2 regions of the Paenibacillus sp. FSL R7-0302 genome follow, and region 1 is predicted to be linked to the other one. Evidence: a T-box and tRNA genes for the amino acid it is inferred to sense, from the RefSeq annotation. Region 1 holds a T-box; the other holds one or more tRNA genes.

Region 1 (7,884 bases):
CCGGAGATGGTCCGGCAGGGAGAGACGGGCTGGATTGTTCCTCCCGGAGATGCCGCTCAGCTCGCCCTGCAGATGGAGCAGCTGCTGGGGCATGAGGAGCTGAGAAGACGCACCGGCCTCCAGGCTAAGCACTGGGCAGAGCAGACCCGTTCGCTGGAGGTCATGGCTGCGGGTACGCTGCATGTATACCAGAGAGCGGTCAATCTGCGGGCCGGCCGGCCGGGAATTCCGGATCACCTCCGGTTTGAGGAAGAACCGGGCGCGGGTGCGCTGCCGGCAGCTTTTCATCCGGCAGATGTGCTTAACGAGGGTGATCCGGGGAATCCGCTTGCCGTAACGATGCGTGTCAAGCTTCCGCAGCACTACTCTATTCCTGATGCACGTACGGCCCTTCCTCCCCTGGGATAGGCGCTGTCCGCAATTGAAGCGGCAAAGTTGTCATGCCTGCCTGATTGAAGCATATACATGAGGGGAGTAACATTTTGGGCTTATACTCTGGGCTTGTCTCAGGGATAGATTATGCCAAGAAGGAGGACATTTCCCGTGTTTGACCAGTCCCATGGCTTGCGGTTTGATATTTATGAACGCATTCACCTTTCGGAAGAGCTTCCGGGAATAGCAGAGCTTGAGGAAGTCGAGCTGGTTCCCGACATCCAGGTCATCCAGCGGGAGGACCGGGCCGAGCTGCACGGACAGCTGCTGCTCACCGGACTCTACCGGGGGGAGGATGACCTTACACAGCGTCTGGAGCATGCAATTCCTGTTGAAATCACTGTTCCGCTGACCCGGGTCAGCTCACTTGATGACATAGGGGTGGAGATCGAGAATTTCGATATTGATCTGCTGACGATGCGAACCGTCAACATTACCGGAGTGCTCTCGCTGCGCGGAATCGGAAGTACAGATGTACAGCCCGCCTGGCAGCAGGAGGAATACACGGTAGCGTATTCGCCGGAATCAGGAGACAGCAGGGCGGCTGAGGAGCAAATCCGCAATCCGGAGAATGACACCCTGTATGAGAATTCGCTCTGGACCTATGGCGAAGGGACGGCAGAGGGCGCTGCGGAAGATCAGAACTCCGCTGTTCCGGCTGAGGCAGCAGCTGAGCCGCTGTACGCAGAAGATACTTCTTACAGCCAGCCCGCGGCCTATCTCTCCACACCCCTGAAGGACAAGGAACCCAGAGTAAGGACCCATAGTCTGGATACGGCTTCTTCGGCAGGCAGCAAGCCGTCGGCTGATAAGGCCTCCGCTCATTTCCTCACCTCCAGAGAGAAGACGGCACCGGCGGCTGTGAACGGCTCGCTTCAGGAGGACACCACGCTTCAGACAGGCACCGCCGCCTTGAACACTGTGGACCATTGGGGCAATGCGAAGCTTCATGCCGTATCGCAGCCGGAGCCGGTGCTTACCTCCGCTGCCAACGATGCTGCTGCGCTGTTTGCCGGGAACGAAGAAGGGGAGGCGGCAGAGGAGATCCAGGCCACAGACAATGAAGTCTTCCTGTCTGCGGAATCTCTGTCTCCCCAGGAGGAGAAGCAGGATCTCAAGGTTGCTCTTGGCAGCAAAAAAGAACCGGGAGCCGCCGAGCAGGAGCCGCTCACCTTCTCCTCGCTGCTCAGCGCAAGCCGCGCCAACCGAGAGCAGGAGGAACTGCTCTCTGGCAATATAGACTCTGTAGCGCAGGCTGTTCCTGAGGCAGGCAATGATACAGCGTGGAAGAGCCGGTTCATCGGCGGGATGGGCGGGACAGAGCTGTTCCGCAAGGTACGGCTCTGCATCGTGCAGCGGGAAGAGACGCTGGATACCATAGCCGAGAAATACCAGCTAAGCACCCGGGAGCTGACAATGTATAACCGGCTGTCCGGTCAGATTGTAGAAGAGGGACAGGTATTATACATTCCTTGAGATTGACGGTGTGCGGAGAATTCAGGCTTAACAGGAACAGCCCTTGCCTTATGCATGGGGCTGTTCCTGTTTTTTGTGAACCGGCTTTTGTTGGGGGCATGTTTACACGTGTCTCCGCTCCTGGTTTACAAACCGCCTAGGTCGGGGTAATAGTCACTACCGGCCTACATACATTACACATTCAGGCAGCTATGCGCTGGTACATCACTTCTGGAAGGATGATATATCACATGAAGAGAAAAGTGGCAGCCACTGCGGCCGCACTAAGCTTGACGCTCACAGTCTCGGCCGGTGTCTACGCCGCCAGTAATCTGCAGGAGATCAAGGCGCTCCTGAACAACAAAATCGGGATCGTCGTGAACGGCCAGGCGTACACGCCCAAAGACGGCAACGGCAAAACCCTCGCCCCGATTACCTACAACGGCATCACTTATCTGCCTGTACGCTCCATCGGCGAAGCGCTGAACACTGCTGTTACTTACGATGCTGCAACCAGCCGGGTCATCATCGGTGATGCGGCTGCTCCGGCTGTCTCCTCCGGCGGCTCGTCCGCAGGAACACCAGCAGATGCTGTGAAGCGGCCGAAGAGCCTGCCGGCAGACTTCCCGCTTCCGGCGGACGCGAAGATATTTGATCTGATCGAAGGCTCGGCAACCGGTAAGCCGTCCGCGACCTTCAGCTACCGCACGAAGCAGAGTCTGGAGACGCTCGGCAATACGTACAAGGACTATTTTGTACAAAAAGGGGCAACCTCCAAGTCTGAGGAGGTCTCCGCCTCAGCCTTCTCGATTATTGATGCCGGAAGCACATTCTCCGTTACGCTGGATGGCGCTCCCGGAACGGGCGGCAATCAGGGCTTCAATGTGGTTCAAGTGATCTGGAGCGGGGAGTAAGCAGCAATGTACGTCTGCTGCGCGCCCTTTGTGTATATGCTGGTTGACTAGGGATAACACTGAATGTATTATTGAACTATGTAATAACTAGCATAAAGACTGGGAACGGGAAGAGTAGGCGGTCAGCCCTTCAGAGAGCGGGATTATCATTGGTGTGAATTCCCGCAGGATGCAGCCCCCGAAGTCGCCCCGGAGTTGCCCTTCTGAGCTTGTCTTCATCATGAAGACCGGTTAGGATGCGGCCGGTTGCAGCCGTTACCCTGCATGAGTGTCGCGCTAAGCTTCAGGAACCTGTAAGGGAACTTAAGGCAGTGGTTTATTTTTTATTGGCGCGAAACAAAGGTGGTACCGCGAAAGAATGGCCTTTCGTCCTTTGAGACGAAGGGCCTTTTTGTATTCTCAGAAACCGCTAGCTACTCAATACATTTAACAGTGGAGGGTTCACAATGGCTGATAACAACAATGCAGCAGCAGAGCTGCCGAACGGGCAGGAAGCGGCAGAAGCTACCGCTTCAGCTAATCACAAGCAGAGCGACATGCCGACTACATATGATCCGGGAGCGGCAGAGAAGAAATGGTATGCGTACTGGATGGAGAAGGGCTTCTTCGAAGCCGGCAAACGGCCGGATGCGGAGCCTTACAGCATCGTGATTCCGCCGCCGAATGTAACAGGAATGCTGCATATCGGACATGCGCTGGATTTCACGCTTCAGGATGTGCTGATCCGCACCAAGCGGATGCAGGGATATGATACCCTGTGGCTGCCGGGTACGGACCATGCAGGGATTGCTACACAGACCAAGGTAGAGCAGAAGCTGCGCCAGCAGGGAATTTCCCGCCATGATCTGGGACGCGAGAAGTTCCTGGAGCAGGTATGGGCCTGGAAAGACCAGTATGCAGAGACGATTCATGACCAGTGGGCCAAGATGGGCCTGTCCCTCGATTACTCCCGCGAACGATTTACCTTTGATGATGGAATGAAGAAGGCGGTAAGCAAGGTATTTGTGGAGCTGTACCAGAAGGGCCTGATCTACCGCGGCAAGCGGATTATTAACTGGGACCCGGCTGCCCGTACAGCGCTGTCGGATATTGAGGTTGAATACAAGGAAGTGAACGGGCATCTGTACCATCTGCGTTATCCGCTGAAGGATGGCAGCGGCCATATCACGGTGGCTACCACGCGGCCCGAGACGATGCTGGGTGATACAGCGGTAGCGGTACACCCGGAGGATGAGCGCTATAAGGATCTGATCGGGAAGACGCTGATTCTGCCGGTTACCTTACGTGAGATTCCGGTTATTGCTGATGAATACGTAGATAAGGATTTCGGCAGCGGTGCGGTTAAGATTACACCGGCGCATGATCCGAACGACTTCGAGATGGGAGTCCGCCATAACCTTCCGCAGATCAACGTAATGGATGAAGGCGGAGTGATGAATGAGGAAGCGGGCGCTTACCAGGGAATGGACCGCAGCGACTGCCGTAAGGCCATCGTAGCCGACCTGAAGGAGCAAGGCGTGCTGATCTCCATTGAGGATCATGTACACCAGGTTGGGCACAGTGAGCGTTCCGGGGCCGTAGTAGAGCCTTATCTGTCCACCCAGTGGTTCGTCAAAATGCAGCCGCTGGCAGAAGCAGCCATCGCTGCACAGAAGGACGGTGACGGGGTCCACTTCGTGCCGGACCGCTTCGAGAAGACGTACCTGAACTGGATCGAGAATGTCCGTGACTGGTGTATCTCCCGCCAATTGTGGTGGGGCCACCGTATTCCGGCCTGGTACTCCGAATCTACCGGGGAGCTTGTAGTTGCACACGATGAAGAAGAAGCGCGCCGCATCAGCGGGCTGTCCGACCTGAAGCAGGATGAGGATGTTCTGGATACCTGGTTCAGCTCGAACCTCTGGCCGTTCGCTACCTTAGGCTGGCCTGATCAGGACAGCAGCGACTATCAGCGTTACTATCCGAACAATGTACTGGTTACCGGCTACGATATCATCTACTTCTGGGTAGCGCGCATGATTTTCTCAGCCATGGAATTCACAGGCCAGAAGCCGTTCTCCGATGTGCTGATGCACGGACTCGTACGCGATGCCGAAGGACGCAAGATGTCCAAGTCGCTGGGCAACGGTATTGATCCGCTGGATGTTATCGAGCAGTACGGCGCTGACGCCATGCGCTATATGATTACTACCGGCAGTACAGCGGGCCAGGATCTGCGGTTCCGTATGGAAAAGGTAGAGCAGGCGCGTAATTTTGCCAACAAGATCTGGAATGCCTCCCGGTTCGCGCTGATGAATCTGGAAGGCGTAGCCTTTGAAGATATTGACATTACAGGTGAGCTTGGCACAGCGGACCGCTGGATTCTGCACCGCCTGAACGAAACTTCCCGCGATATTACGCGTCTAATTGACTCGTACGAGTTCGGCGAGACCGGGCGCCTGCTCTACAACTTCATCTGGGATGATCTGTGTGACTGGTATATCGAATTCGCCAAGCTCTCGCTATACGGAGCGGACGCAGCTGCCAAGGCCAAGACCCAGTCTGTTCTGGCTTACGTGCTGGACCGCACACTGCGGCTGATTCACCCGTTCATGCCGTTCATTACGGAGGAGATCTGGCAGCATCTGCCGCATCAGGGCGAATCCATCACCTTGGCCGAGTGGCCAAAGTACGATGCGGCGCTTGAGAATCCGCAGGCAGTATCAGAGATGAACCTGCTGATGGATATTATCCGGGCCGTTCGCGGGATCCGTGCGGAAGTGAATGCGCCAATGAGCAAGAAGGTCGAGCTGATTATCAAGGCCGGCAGCCAGGACACCCTGGACATTATTTCCCGCAACGACAATTACATCGGGCGCTTCTGCAACACCTCTTCCTTCGAAGCAGGCCTTGCGCCGCAGACGCCGGACAAAATGATGTCCGCCGTGGTTACCGGAGCGGAGCTGCTTCTGCCGCTGTCCGGTCTGATTGATATCGATCAGGAGATTATTCGTCTCGAAAAAGAAGTTCAGACCCTGAACAGCGAAGTGGAGCGTGTGGAGAAGAAGCTTAGTAATCAGGGCTTTGTGGCCAAAGCTCCGGCGAAAGTCATCGAAGAGGAACGGGCGAAGCAGGCGGATTATTCCGACAGACGCGATAAGGTGCTGGCCCGTATTGCAGAACTGAGAGGATAACAGACATGGAAGAGATCACCCGGAGCGGCGCTGCCGCTCCCTTAAGTTCTTATACAGAAGCCGTAGACTGGATCAACAGCCTGATTCCTTTTGGAATCCGGCCGGGTCTGGAGCGGATAGAGCTTCTAATGGAGAAGCTGGGACATCCGCACCGGAAGCTGAAGTTCATTCATGTGGCGGGGACCAACGGCAAGGGCTCGACCTGCGCCTTTTTGACCTCGGCCCTTATTCAGAGCGGATATTCGGTGGGGACATTTACCTCTCCTTATATCACGAAGTTCACGAACCGGTTCCAGTACAACGGGACGGATATTCCTGAGGAGACGCTGCTTGCGCTTGCCAATCAGCTGCGTCCGCTGGTCGAGGAGATTGCCGGCACTGAGCTGGGCTCACCGACCATGTTCGAGGCGGCGACGGCGCTTGCAATTCTCTATTACGGTGAAGTCTGTTATCCCGATGTAGTCGTATGGGAGACGGGGCTTGGGGGAAGGCTGGATGTAACGAATATCGTTACTCCGGTGGTGTCGGTCATTACCAATGTGGGACATGACCATACCGATGTGCTGGGAGATACGCTTACGCTGATTGCCGGCGAGAAAGCCGGGATTATTAAGCCGGGCGTTCCTGTAGTCAGCTGCGTGAGCCAGCCTGAGGCTGTAGCTGTATTGAAGGCCAAGGCGGCGGCTACCCGTTCGACACTCTATTTAGCCGGAGAAGATTTCAGCTATAGCGGAGTTGAGCTGAGAGACGGCTGCCAGCATTTCACCTTCAACGGGCCGTTCCGGGGACTTGAGCTGGATATTGCCATGAAAGGTGAACACCAGCTGCAGAATGCGGCCGGAGCGATGATGGCGCTTGAGGTGCTGCGGCAGTATATGGCCTTCATGCTGGAGGACGAGGATGTGCTGGAGGGCTTCCGGGGCACATTCTGGGCCGGAAGGCTGGAGGAAGTGAGCGCCTCGCCCAGAATTATTCTGGACGGCGCGCACAACCCGGAAGGGGCTGAGAGCCTTGCGAAGAGCCTTCCGCAGTTCCAGCCTTACGGTAAATTAAATTTGCTCATGGGGATGCTGGCAAATAAGCATCACGAGTCGTATCTCAAGCATATACTGCCTATAGTGGATACGCTCATCCTGACCGAACCTGATTTCCGTAAGAAGATGGACGCGGAAGATCTGCAGGCGATCGCAGAAAGTCTGCGGGATAAATATGCCAAGGAAAACTTGGAAATCATAGTAGAACGTAATTGGGGCCAAGCGCTGCAGAAGCTGCAGACGATCACAGCGGACGATGACCTCGCGGTTGTGTCCGGAACGCTGTATTTGATTTCTGATGTGCGCAGTACGCTTTTACGGCAACCCGATTCTGAAAAAGGCTGGTGACGAACTGTTGGATACTACTGAACGTGTGCATTTTATAGGGATCGGCGGCTATGGTATGAGCGCGATTGCCCGGGTGATGCTGGAGATGGGATATACAGTTACGGGCTCTGACGTAGCTGCCCAGGAGTTAACGGAGAAATTGATTGCCAAAGGTGCCAAGGTCTTCATCGGGCATACGGCGGAGCAGGTAAAAGGCGCGGATCTGGTCGTCTACTCCACGGCGCTTGCCGCGGATAATGTGGAATGGGTGGAAGCAGAGCGGCTGAAGATTCCCATTCTGCACCGTTCGCAGATGCTGGCCCGGCTGCTGAATGAACGCAAGGGCGTTGCGGTGGCCGGAGCGCACGGCAAGACTACCACCTCTTCCATGATTGCTCTGGTGATGGAAGACTGCGGCGTGGACCCTACCTACATTATCGGCGGGGAGATTATGAATGTCGGCACGAATGCCAAAGCGGGACAAGGGGAATTCGTCGTGGCAGAGGCCGATGAGAGTGACGGCTCGTTCCTGCAGTACCACCCTTGGCT
Region 2 (7,884 bases), 2.7 Mb from region 1:
ATAGGGCCGCCAAAAGCTACATAAGCTTCCTGTCTGGCATCCAGCGGCTGCCGCTTCATCGTAATCAGGGCGCCCATAAAAGGAATGAACAGCGGCGCGCTCACCGGCAGCCCAATCCGCTTGGCAGCGATCACATGGCCGATCTCATGAACGAACATTAAGGCAACGAAGCCCACCGCGAATTGCCATGGCGAGATCAGGGCATAAGCCCAGATGGATACCATCATGGAGATCAGCGGACCTGCGATTTTCCCCAGCTTAAGCAGAGAGATAATAGCCTTTCCCTTAAGGAGTAGCAGTACTGCCCCGCTGCCCAGCCACCCCCATGCCCCCGAGCTTTTTTTCTCCTGTTTGTTTTCCTGCAATAGTCTCAATCTCCTTTTGATCACTATGTCGCTTGTCTTCCAGCCCACGGACCAGGCACTCCTCTGCTTCCCGTTAGCTCTTACTCTCTACTGTCGCACAGGAGTGCAGTGGATTGCAAATAGACTTATGATGTTGACAAATCTCCCGGCCTGCGTATATGATATCCAGTAATTAGGATAACCACAATAGCTACGAAGAGAAAGAGTACCCTGGCAATTCTTCCACAGAGAGCTCCGGATGGTGAAAAGGAGCAAAGAAAACCCTCGGGAATATGGTCTCAGAGCTGTGCACCGAACCCCGGCATGAACGGGTCGTAGGCTGCGCCGGAACCCGCATCCGTTACCATGCTAGGGTATACCCGCTTTTATCTGCGGACGTACCTGAAGAGGTGGATGCCGTAAGGCATTGATGAATTTGGGTGGTAACACGTGAGCACAGGCTCTCGTCCCTTTTGGGGGATGAGTGCCTTTTTTGCGTTCCACAATACTTGAGGAGGATAACAAGATGACTAACATTTTTATTGGAGGGGCTTGGCCTTATGCCAACGGCTCCCTGCACCTGGGCAGACTCGCCAGCATTCTTCCGGGAGATATTCTGGCCCGCTATCACCGTGCCAAAGGTGACGCTGTACTCTATGTATCCGGCAGTGATTGTCACGGCACCCCTGTTGCTGTACAGGCGGCGCAGGAGGGTGTAACCCCGGGTGAATTCGCCAGCCGGTATCATGAGGAGTTCGCCGATTGCTTCCGCGCCTTGGGCTTCACTTATGACCTCTATACCCGGACCGATCAGGCACATCACTCCAAAACGGTGCAGGAACTGTTCCTTAAGCTGCTGGATCACGGGTATCTGTACCAGAAACCCGGTCTCCAGTGCTATTGTGAGCTGGACCAGCGCTTCTTGCCGGACCGTTATGTCCATGGCCTCTGCCCGGTATGCGGGCAGCAGGCCCGGGGAGACCAGTGCGATTACTGTTCAACGATTCTCGATCCGGTGGATCTGCTGGAGCGCACATGCGCCCTCTGCGGCTCTACGCCTGTGCTGCGCTCTACTCAGCATTACTATCTGTCGCTGTCCAGCTTCCAGCAAGCACTCACAGAATATGCTGATTCCGCGCAGGGCTGGAGAGACAATGCCGTCCGTCTAACCCGCAGATATCTGCAGGAAGGCCTGCAGGACCGCGCGGCAACACGGGATCTGGACTGGGGTGTGGATGTTCCTGTTGACGGCTTCGCAGACAAAAAAATCTATGTCTGGATCGAAGCCGTTAGCGGCTATCTGTCTGCCAGCAAGCAGTGGTCGGCGGAGACGGGGGGCCGCTGGGAGGACTTCTGGTGCGTGCCAGCCGGGCAGGATAACCATGGACAGCCGCCTATAACTGCTTACTATGTGCACGGGAAGGACAATATTCCTTTTCACAGCCTGATCTGGCCCGCTATCCTGCTGGGAGCTGAGGAGCTGCATCTGCCGGACCGGATCTTCTCTTCGGAGTATCTGACCCTGGAAGGGCAGAAATTCTCCACCAGCCGCAATTGGGCGGTCTGGGTGCCGGATATTCTCAGCCGGTATGACCCTGACTCGGTCCGTTATTTCCTGACTGCGAACGGTCCCGAGAAGCGGGATGCCGACTTCTCCTGGAGAGAGTTCATCTACAGCCATAACAGCGAGCTGCTGGGCGCGTTCGGCAATTTCGTTAACCGCAGCCTCGTATTCGTAAATAAGTTCTGGAGTGGCAGAGTACCAGAAGGAGTCTTGGACGAAGCATGGGTTAGCAGTCTGGAGCAGCTGTATAATGAGACAGGCAGGCTGACCCAAGCCGGACATTTCAAGGAAGCCCTGGAATTCATCTTCTTGCATATCCGCCAGGCCAACAAATATTTCGACGAGCAGCAGCCGTGGCTCCAGATCAAGCATGATCCTGCGGCCGGGGCTAACACGCTGTATACCTGTGTTCAGATTATTGCCAATCTGTCTAACCTGCTGAACCCGTTCCTCCCCTTCTCCTGCGAGAAGATCAGGGGCTTCCTGTCCATAGAACAGCCTGTATGGCATCCGGTATCCGTCCTTGCAGAGCAGCCTATATTGGAGCTTGAATTACTGTTTGAGCGGATAGATGTAGAGCGCATAGAGGAGGAAATAGAGCGGATGAAAGACAAAAGCGTCCCGCCTCTCATACCGCTTACGAAAGCAAGCGGCGAAGGCAAGAACGCTCCGGGGTCTTAATATTGATGAATACACAGCGGCTGTCCGCTCTGTGTGATGACTTAGTTCTGGCCGGGGTAACGTGCTCCGGCTGCAATACCTTGCGGGGATATCCGCTCAATCCGGGCGAGATCCGCAGCCGTCAGTGTAACCTCAAGCGCTCCGAGGTTCTCTTGCACCCGCTCCAGCCGCTTGGTGCCGGGAATCGGCACGATCTGCTCCCCTTGCGCAAGGAGCCAGGCCAGCGCAAGCTGTGCCGGGACGCAGCCCTTCTCGGCTGCCATCTGCCCGATCAGCGAGACGACCTCCAGGTTCCGGGCGAAGTTCTCTCCCTGGAACCGCGGGTAATGGCGGCGGTAATCATCCTCCGGCAGATCCTCGAAGCTCTTGATCTGTCCAGTCAGAAAACCGCGGCCCAACGGGCTATAAGGAACGAAGCCGATGCCCAGCTCCTTGACCAGCGGCAGAATCTCATCCTCCACCTCCCGGCTCCAGAGCGAATACTCGGTCTGCAGGGCAGTCAACGGATGCACCGCATGTGCCCGGCGGATCAAATCAGGCGAAGCTTCGGATAAGCCGATATAGCGGATCTTCCCTTCCTTGACGAGGTCAGCCAGTGTACCGGCGGTTTCCTCAACAGGGATGTTCAGATCCGGACGGTGCTGATAGTACAGATCGATATAATCTGTGCCGAGTTGATAGAGGCTGGCATCTACGGATTTTTTGATATAGGCCGGGTCTCCCTTGGGTCCCTGAGTATGTGTAATGCCGAATTTGGTCGCAATCACAGCCTGATCTCTCCGGCCCTTAAGCGCCCGCCCGAGAAGCCGTTCATTGCCGCCGAAGCGCTGCTGCTCGAAGGCTCCATAGATATCCGCTGTGTCCAGCAGAGTTACGCCCAGATCAAGCGCGCCATGAATGGTTCGTACCGACTCTTCGTTATCCGGCATCATCATCGTTCCGAGTCCCAGAGCCGATACGATCAGCCCTTCGTTCCCAAGTGTTCTTGAGTGCATATGGTTGCCTCCTCTTGTCCCTGTAATAGATCTTATGAACATGACCTTATTCTAACCGTCCTGCCGTGGAGCAGCCACAGTACGTTCATGCTAGTAAGATCATTACCAGGGAGCGGCAACATACCTGTAAAAATGCGCCTTCAGATGATCCTCTGCTAGGTTATGACAGGGGTATAGATACAAATATGCACACCCGGGTGATCTGCCAGATTCGCCATAGAATTGATATCGTAGACTACAGGCTGGCTCGTGCCCAGACTCTCTATGACCACACGGTTAACCTTTTTGCCCAGTATATTGTGCTGCTTCCACATCTCAGCGAAATCCGCACTGTCCTCCAAGAGCTGATCGACCATCTCCTTGTACCAGGGATCGTGCAGGTTCATGTCATAATAGGTTCTGTACACCCCTACTGAATAGAGAGCGAACTCCTCCCAATTCAGCATCCGGCGGCGCAGCTCCAGGTCCAGGAACAGAAGACGCAGCATAATGCGCTCTGGAGCAGGCAGACTTCCGAAATCACTAAGGACTTCACTCGCCCTATCATTCCAGGCCAGTACCTCAGACCGCTCATTCGTAATAAAAGACGGATAAGTCAATTGGCGGATAATATCCCGCCACTGCGGATTCAGCTCCGGACTGGCTGTATCTATAGAAGCAAGTGTATCCGGCAAGCCCGGATTCCATAGCTCGAACAGATGCTTGTGCTCATCTGCCGACAACCGCAGCGCCTGACTGAGACTCTCCATGACCTCTCTGGAGGCGGTAACCTCCCTGCCCTGCTCCAGCCAAGTATAATAGGTGCTGCTGAGACCAGCCAGAACTGCAACCTCCTCCCGCCGCAGCCCTGGAGTTCTGCGCTGACTGTTCGTTTCCTTGATCCCTACAGCTTCAGGCTGCAGACGTTCCCGGCGTGATCTCAGGTAGTCGCCAAGACGCCTAAACCTCGTAATCTCGTAACTCATGAGTTGGGACTCCTTTCAGCATTACAATTGATTCACAGATACTTCACATGTTCACATACTCTCGCATATAGCGTGGGGTAAATCCCAGGGTATGTCACCGCCTGCGGCAGCTCGCTGAAGCTCCGAAGCTCAGCCATTTCGTACGGGGGCAAATTTCCGAACCTTTTGACATCTGCATAATACAACATCCCGTAGCTCTCTGCCAGTTCACTACTTCTGACTGAATAGATGCATAGCGGATGCAGCTCGTATTCTTCAGCACCCGTCTCTTCGTACAGCTCTCTTACCGCAGCTTCCCCGGGACTCTCGCCCGCCTCAATATGCCCGCCGGCAAATTCCCATGTAGACCGCTCACGGTGCCGCACCAGCACCCAATCCTTCCCTTGCTTCATAAAAATCACTACATACTGGAGACTCACTCCAGGGCACTCCGCTTCATGCAATGTTACGATCATGATAGAATTCCACCTTTTATGTTGGTTAAAGAACTTCCAGACAAGCGCCAATATTGTAATATACTATGGTTGGGGTGTCGTGGGTTTTTGTCACTCTTTAAATGTACATAAAAAAGAAGCCACAACATTGCATTAGACACGTAAAGTCATCTGCTGCCGAACGTCAATAGCTTCTCAGTTTGTTATTCTTTGTTTATAAAAAGAAAGAAAGCCTTGAATATCAAGGCTTTCTGCATATAGGACGGATGGGGTTCGAACCCATGACCCCTACCCTGTCAAGATAGTGCTCTCCCGCTGAGCTACCGTCCTGCAACGAGATTTATAATAACACAGAACGTAAAGGAATGGCAAGATATTTTTATAACATTACGGGAAATGCTTATCTTCCCCTAATGCCTCGCATGGGAGGAGACTCTAGCATTTTAAATATATAATCTAAATTGACCTTTTAAGAGATATTGTTTATGATTGATATATGGAAATTTATTTCCATAAAAATATTATTGGTATTTTTTACGTCGTTTAAAAATGTTACATAGTTTCATCTATCGTGCTGGCATTAGCTTGCCTACCTGTTACGTCCTTTGCATCTAACACCGCAGATTCATCAGCTCAGTCTAATGGTTCTGTATATTTCAAGGGACATACCCAAGCAAGTAATGGGTATCAAGTTTATAAAGAAGGTCCCGCCGGGCCAGTTGGTGCTTATGTCGTTAGGGTGCTATCCGATAATGGCGGCTATGGATATGAATATAATTATGGGGTAACAGCTAGAGCTTATTAAAGTAATTGAAATAATTATAATCCATTGGGAGGGGGCGCCAAGCCCCCGTCCTCTCACCTGGGCGCATTTAATGAAACAAAAGGGCTGTCCCAAAAGGGATAGCCCGCAGCTTTTAAGTAGGATTAACGTAAGCACATGGATGGACGCTCCGCTGTTTAAGCAGGATACCCATTTCATTCTTTCAAAAACATAAAAAGAAATCGCCTTTTTTTAAAAACAACCGTCCCTATAGCAGAAATTTCCCAATAATGGGATAATCCCTGCTTTTTTTGAGGAATCTGAGAATCTGACTTGTCAGTAGAATATCTACTTTGGGACAGCCCCTTCATTTTTCGTTATCATTGCTTGCTCTGAAAGACCAGAAACTTGTGCAATAACCTAACTTCAAGCCCAATCCTCAACATATTTTTCTCATCGGTTCATTCATGGTCAGTGTCTACCCATTTGTGATTTCAAGCTTAAAACTTCTTGCTCTGAGAGACCTGAGGCTCTAACAATAATTGAGGTCTCCACTCCAAGAGCAAGAAGTTCACGCACCATTGCCTCTGCCTTATTTCGCTCACCTTCTGCTCGTCCCTCAGCTCGCCCCTCAGCCTTAGCACCATTCATTCGTGACGCCTCATCCCGCAAATACTTCATCCGGGCATCATATTCCATACGTGTAGCGGCATCCTGACTCAGGAACTCCAGCGTATCCATTGCTTTTTTCAACATCGGTTCATTCATGGTCAGCACCTCCCAATTTGGTTGTTCAACACCCTTCAGGAATAACAGCCAGTTGATCAGACCACCAGTTAATGGAACGGCCTGCTCCTCAAGCTTTGTTAATTCCATCACATGGATCTCAAGATCATTGTTAAGAGGTATCCCGGTGTGATCTTCCCGAAGGCGAAACACATTATGATGGCGGTCATTAGGAAGACAGGAATAGTTCAGTATATTGATCGTCACACACTTCTTCAATTGACTGTAATCGTCGCCTTTTTGAATCTGGTGGTAATACATCTCGCTCCAGTAGAACAGTGTCCGCTTCTCCATATTGTATGGATTGAACAATTGCATTTCGATGTTGATCCGTTTGCCCTCAGCCGTCTTGGCCTTGATGTCCAGAATAGACTGTTTATCCGCTGGAGCATCCTTATCAGTGTACGGATTCATTAATACAATCTCTGTCAGCGGGGGTTCGCCTGCCTCCATAAAGGTACTGTTGAGGAAGGCCAGCAGGACATCCTTGTTATTCTCACTGCCGAAAATTTTCTTGAAGATAAAGTCATTCCGTGCGTCGAGTAATTCCACGATTATCACTCCAATCATATACATTGATTATATCATGGCAGAACTACTCGTTGTAGACAAAGCCAGCCTTTAAGGTCCCTATATTGCTATTCTGTCCCCAAAGCTCAAAGAAACATACTAGCACATGCTTGATCGTCAGCCCTCCCCCTTTACCTAAACGTGATCGCCATTCGCTTATCCACCAATACAACGGCGTCTGCTTCACCCCTACCGTTGAACATGGCTGATATTACATATATTTTCGTGTCATCTTCAGCTTTCGCTACCCATTCTTTTTCCTGCAAATAACGTTTGTTGACTGAATCGTAAGCATAGTCCAGGTTCCTCTCCATATCCTTCAGATATTGATCGCCATAGATTTGCTTGAAATCATCTTTGGACATGCCAATTTTAAAACCGCCTGTGGTTTCATACATATCTTTCGATTCCTTTGCCAGAGTAATCCCTGCCACTTTATCCTCACGGTACATAATTCTTACGCCAGGGCTGTACATGACTGAATTCGCAATATCCTTATCTTCTCCTTTGCCCAATACCTCTTCTGCTTCCGCGCGGCTCATACCATACTCAACAATGGCTTTATGATCGTTCACCTTTTGGATGGCTAAGTCTTTAGTGGTTACCCCGTCTTTGGAATCCCCACAAGCTGTCAATACGAACAAGAACAATACTACCAGTAACGTTTTTCTCATAATACCCTCCCAAGATGTTTTTATCTAAAGTTTACCATGTCAGGAGGAATACGAAACAGGCGCGTCCCTGATTAACATTCTCCCCTGTATTCTATATAATAGAGGCAG

The links. A T-box is a leader RNA that pairs with one kind of tRNA and senses whether it is charged. The one in region 1 lies ahead of MKY96_RS03480 (valine--tRNA ligase), so its partner is inferred to be a tRNA-Val.
Region 2: it has a tRNA-Val gene. The T-box ahead of MKY96_RS03480 (valine--tRNA ligase) is inferred to sense a tRNA for this amino acid. The anticodon was not compared.

The regions. Positions count from the first base shown of each region.
Region 1 covers NZ_JBBOWB010000001.1:791,375-799,258, forward strand. Annotated here, with positions in the region: gene MKY96_RS03465 (glycosyltransferase family 4 protein) at 1-408, shown strand, start outside; gene MKY96_RS03470 (LysM peptidoglycan-binding domain-containing protein) at 544-1,908, shown strand; gene MKY96_RS03475 (stalk domain-containing protein) at 2,139-2,801, shown strand; T-box leader at 2,894-3,178, shown strand; gene MKY96_RS03480 (valine--tRNA ligase) at 3,338-5,974, shown strand; gene MKY96_RS03485 (bifunctional folylpolyglutamate synthase/dihydrofolate synthase) at 5,980-7,356, shown strand; gene murC (UDP-N-acetylmuramate--L-alanine ligase) at 7,364-7,884, shown strand, end outside.
Region 2 covers NZ_JBBOWB010000001.1:3,462,181-3,470,064, forward strand. Annotated here, with positions in the region: gene MKY96_RS15190 (site-2 protease family protein) at 1-365, opposite strand, end outside; gene metG (methionine--tRNA ligase) at 871-2,589, shown strand; gene MKY96_RS15200 (aldo/keto reductase) at 2,631-3,584, opposite strand; gene MKY96_RS15205 (helix-turn-helix transcriptional regulator) at 3,740-4,549, opposite strand; gene MKY96_RS15210 (NUDIX hydrolase) at 4,582-5,004, opposite strand; tRNA gene MKY96_RS15215 (tRNA-Val) at 5,242-5,313, opposite strand; gene MKY96_RS15220 (Rpn family recombination-promoting nuclease/putative transposase) at 6,218-7,087, opposite strand; gene MKY96_RS15225 (hypothetical protein) at 7,234-7,776, opposite strand.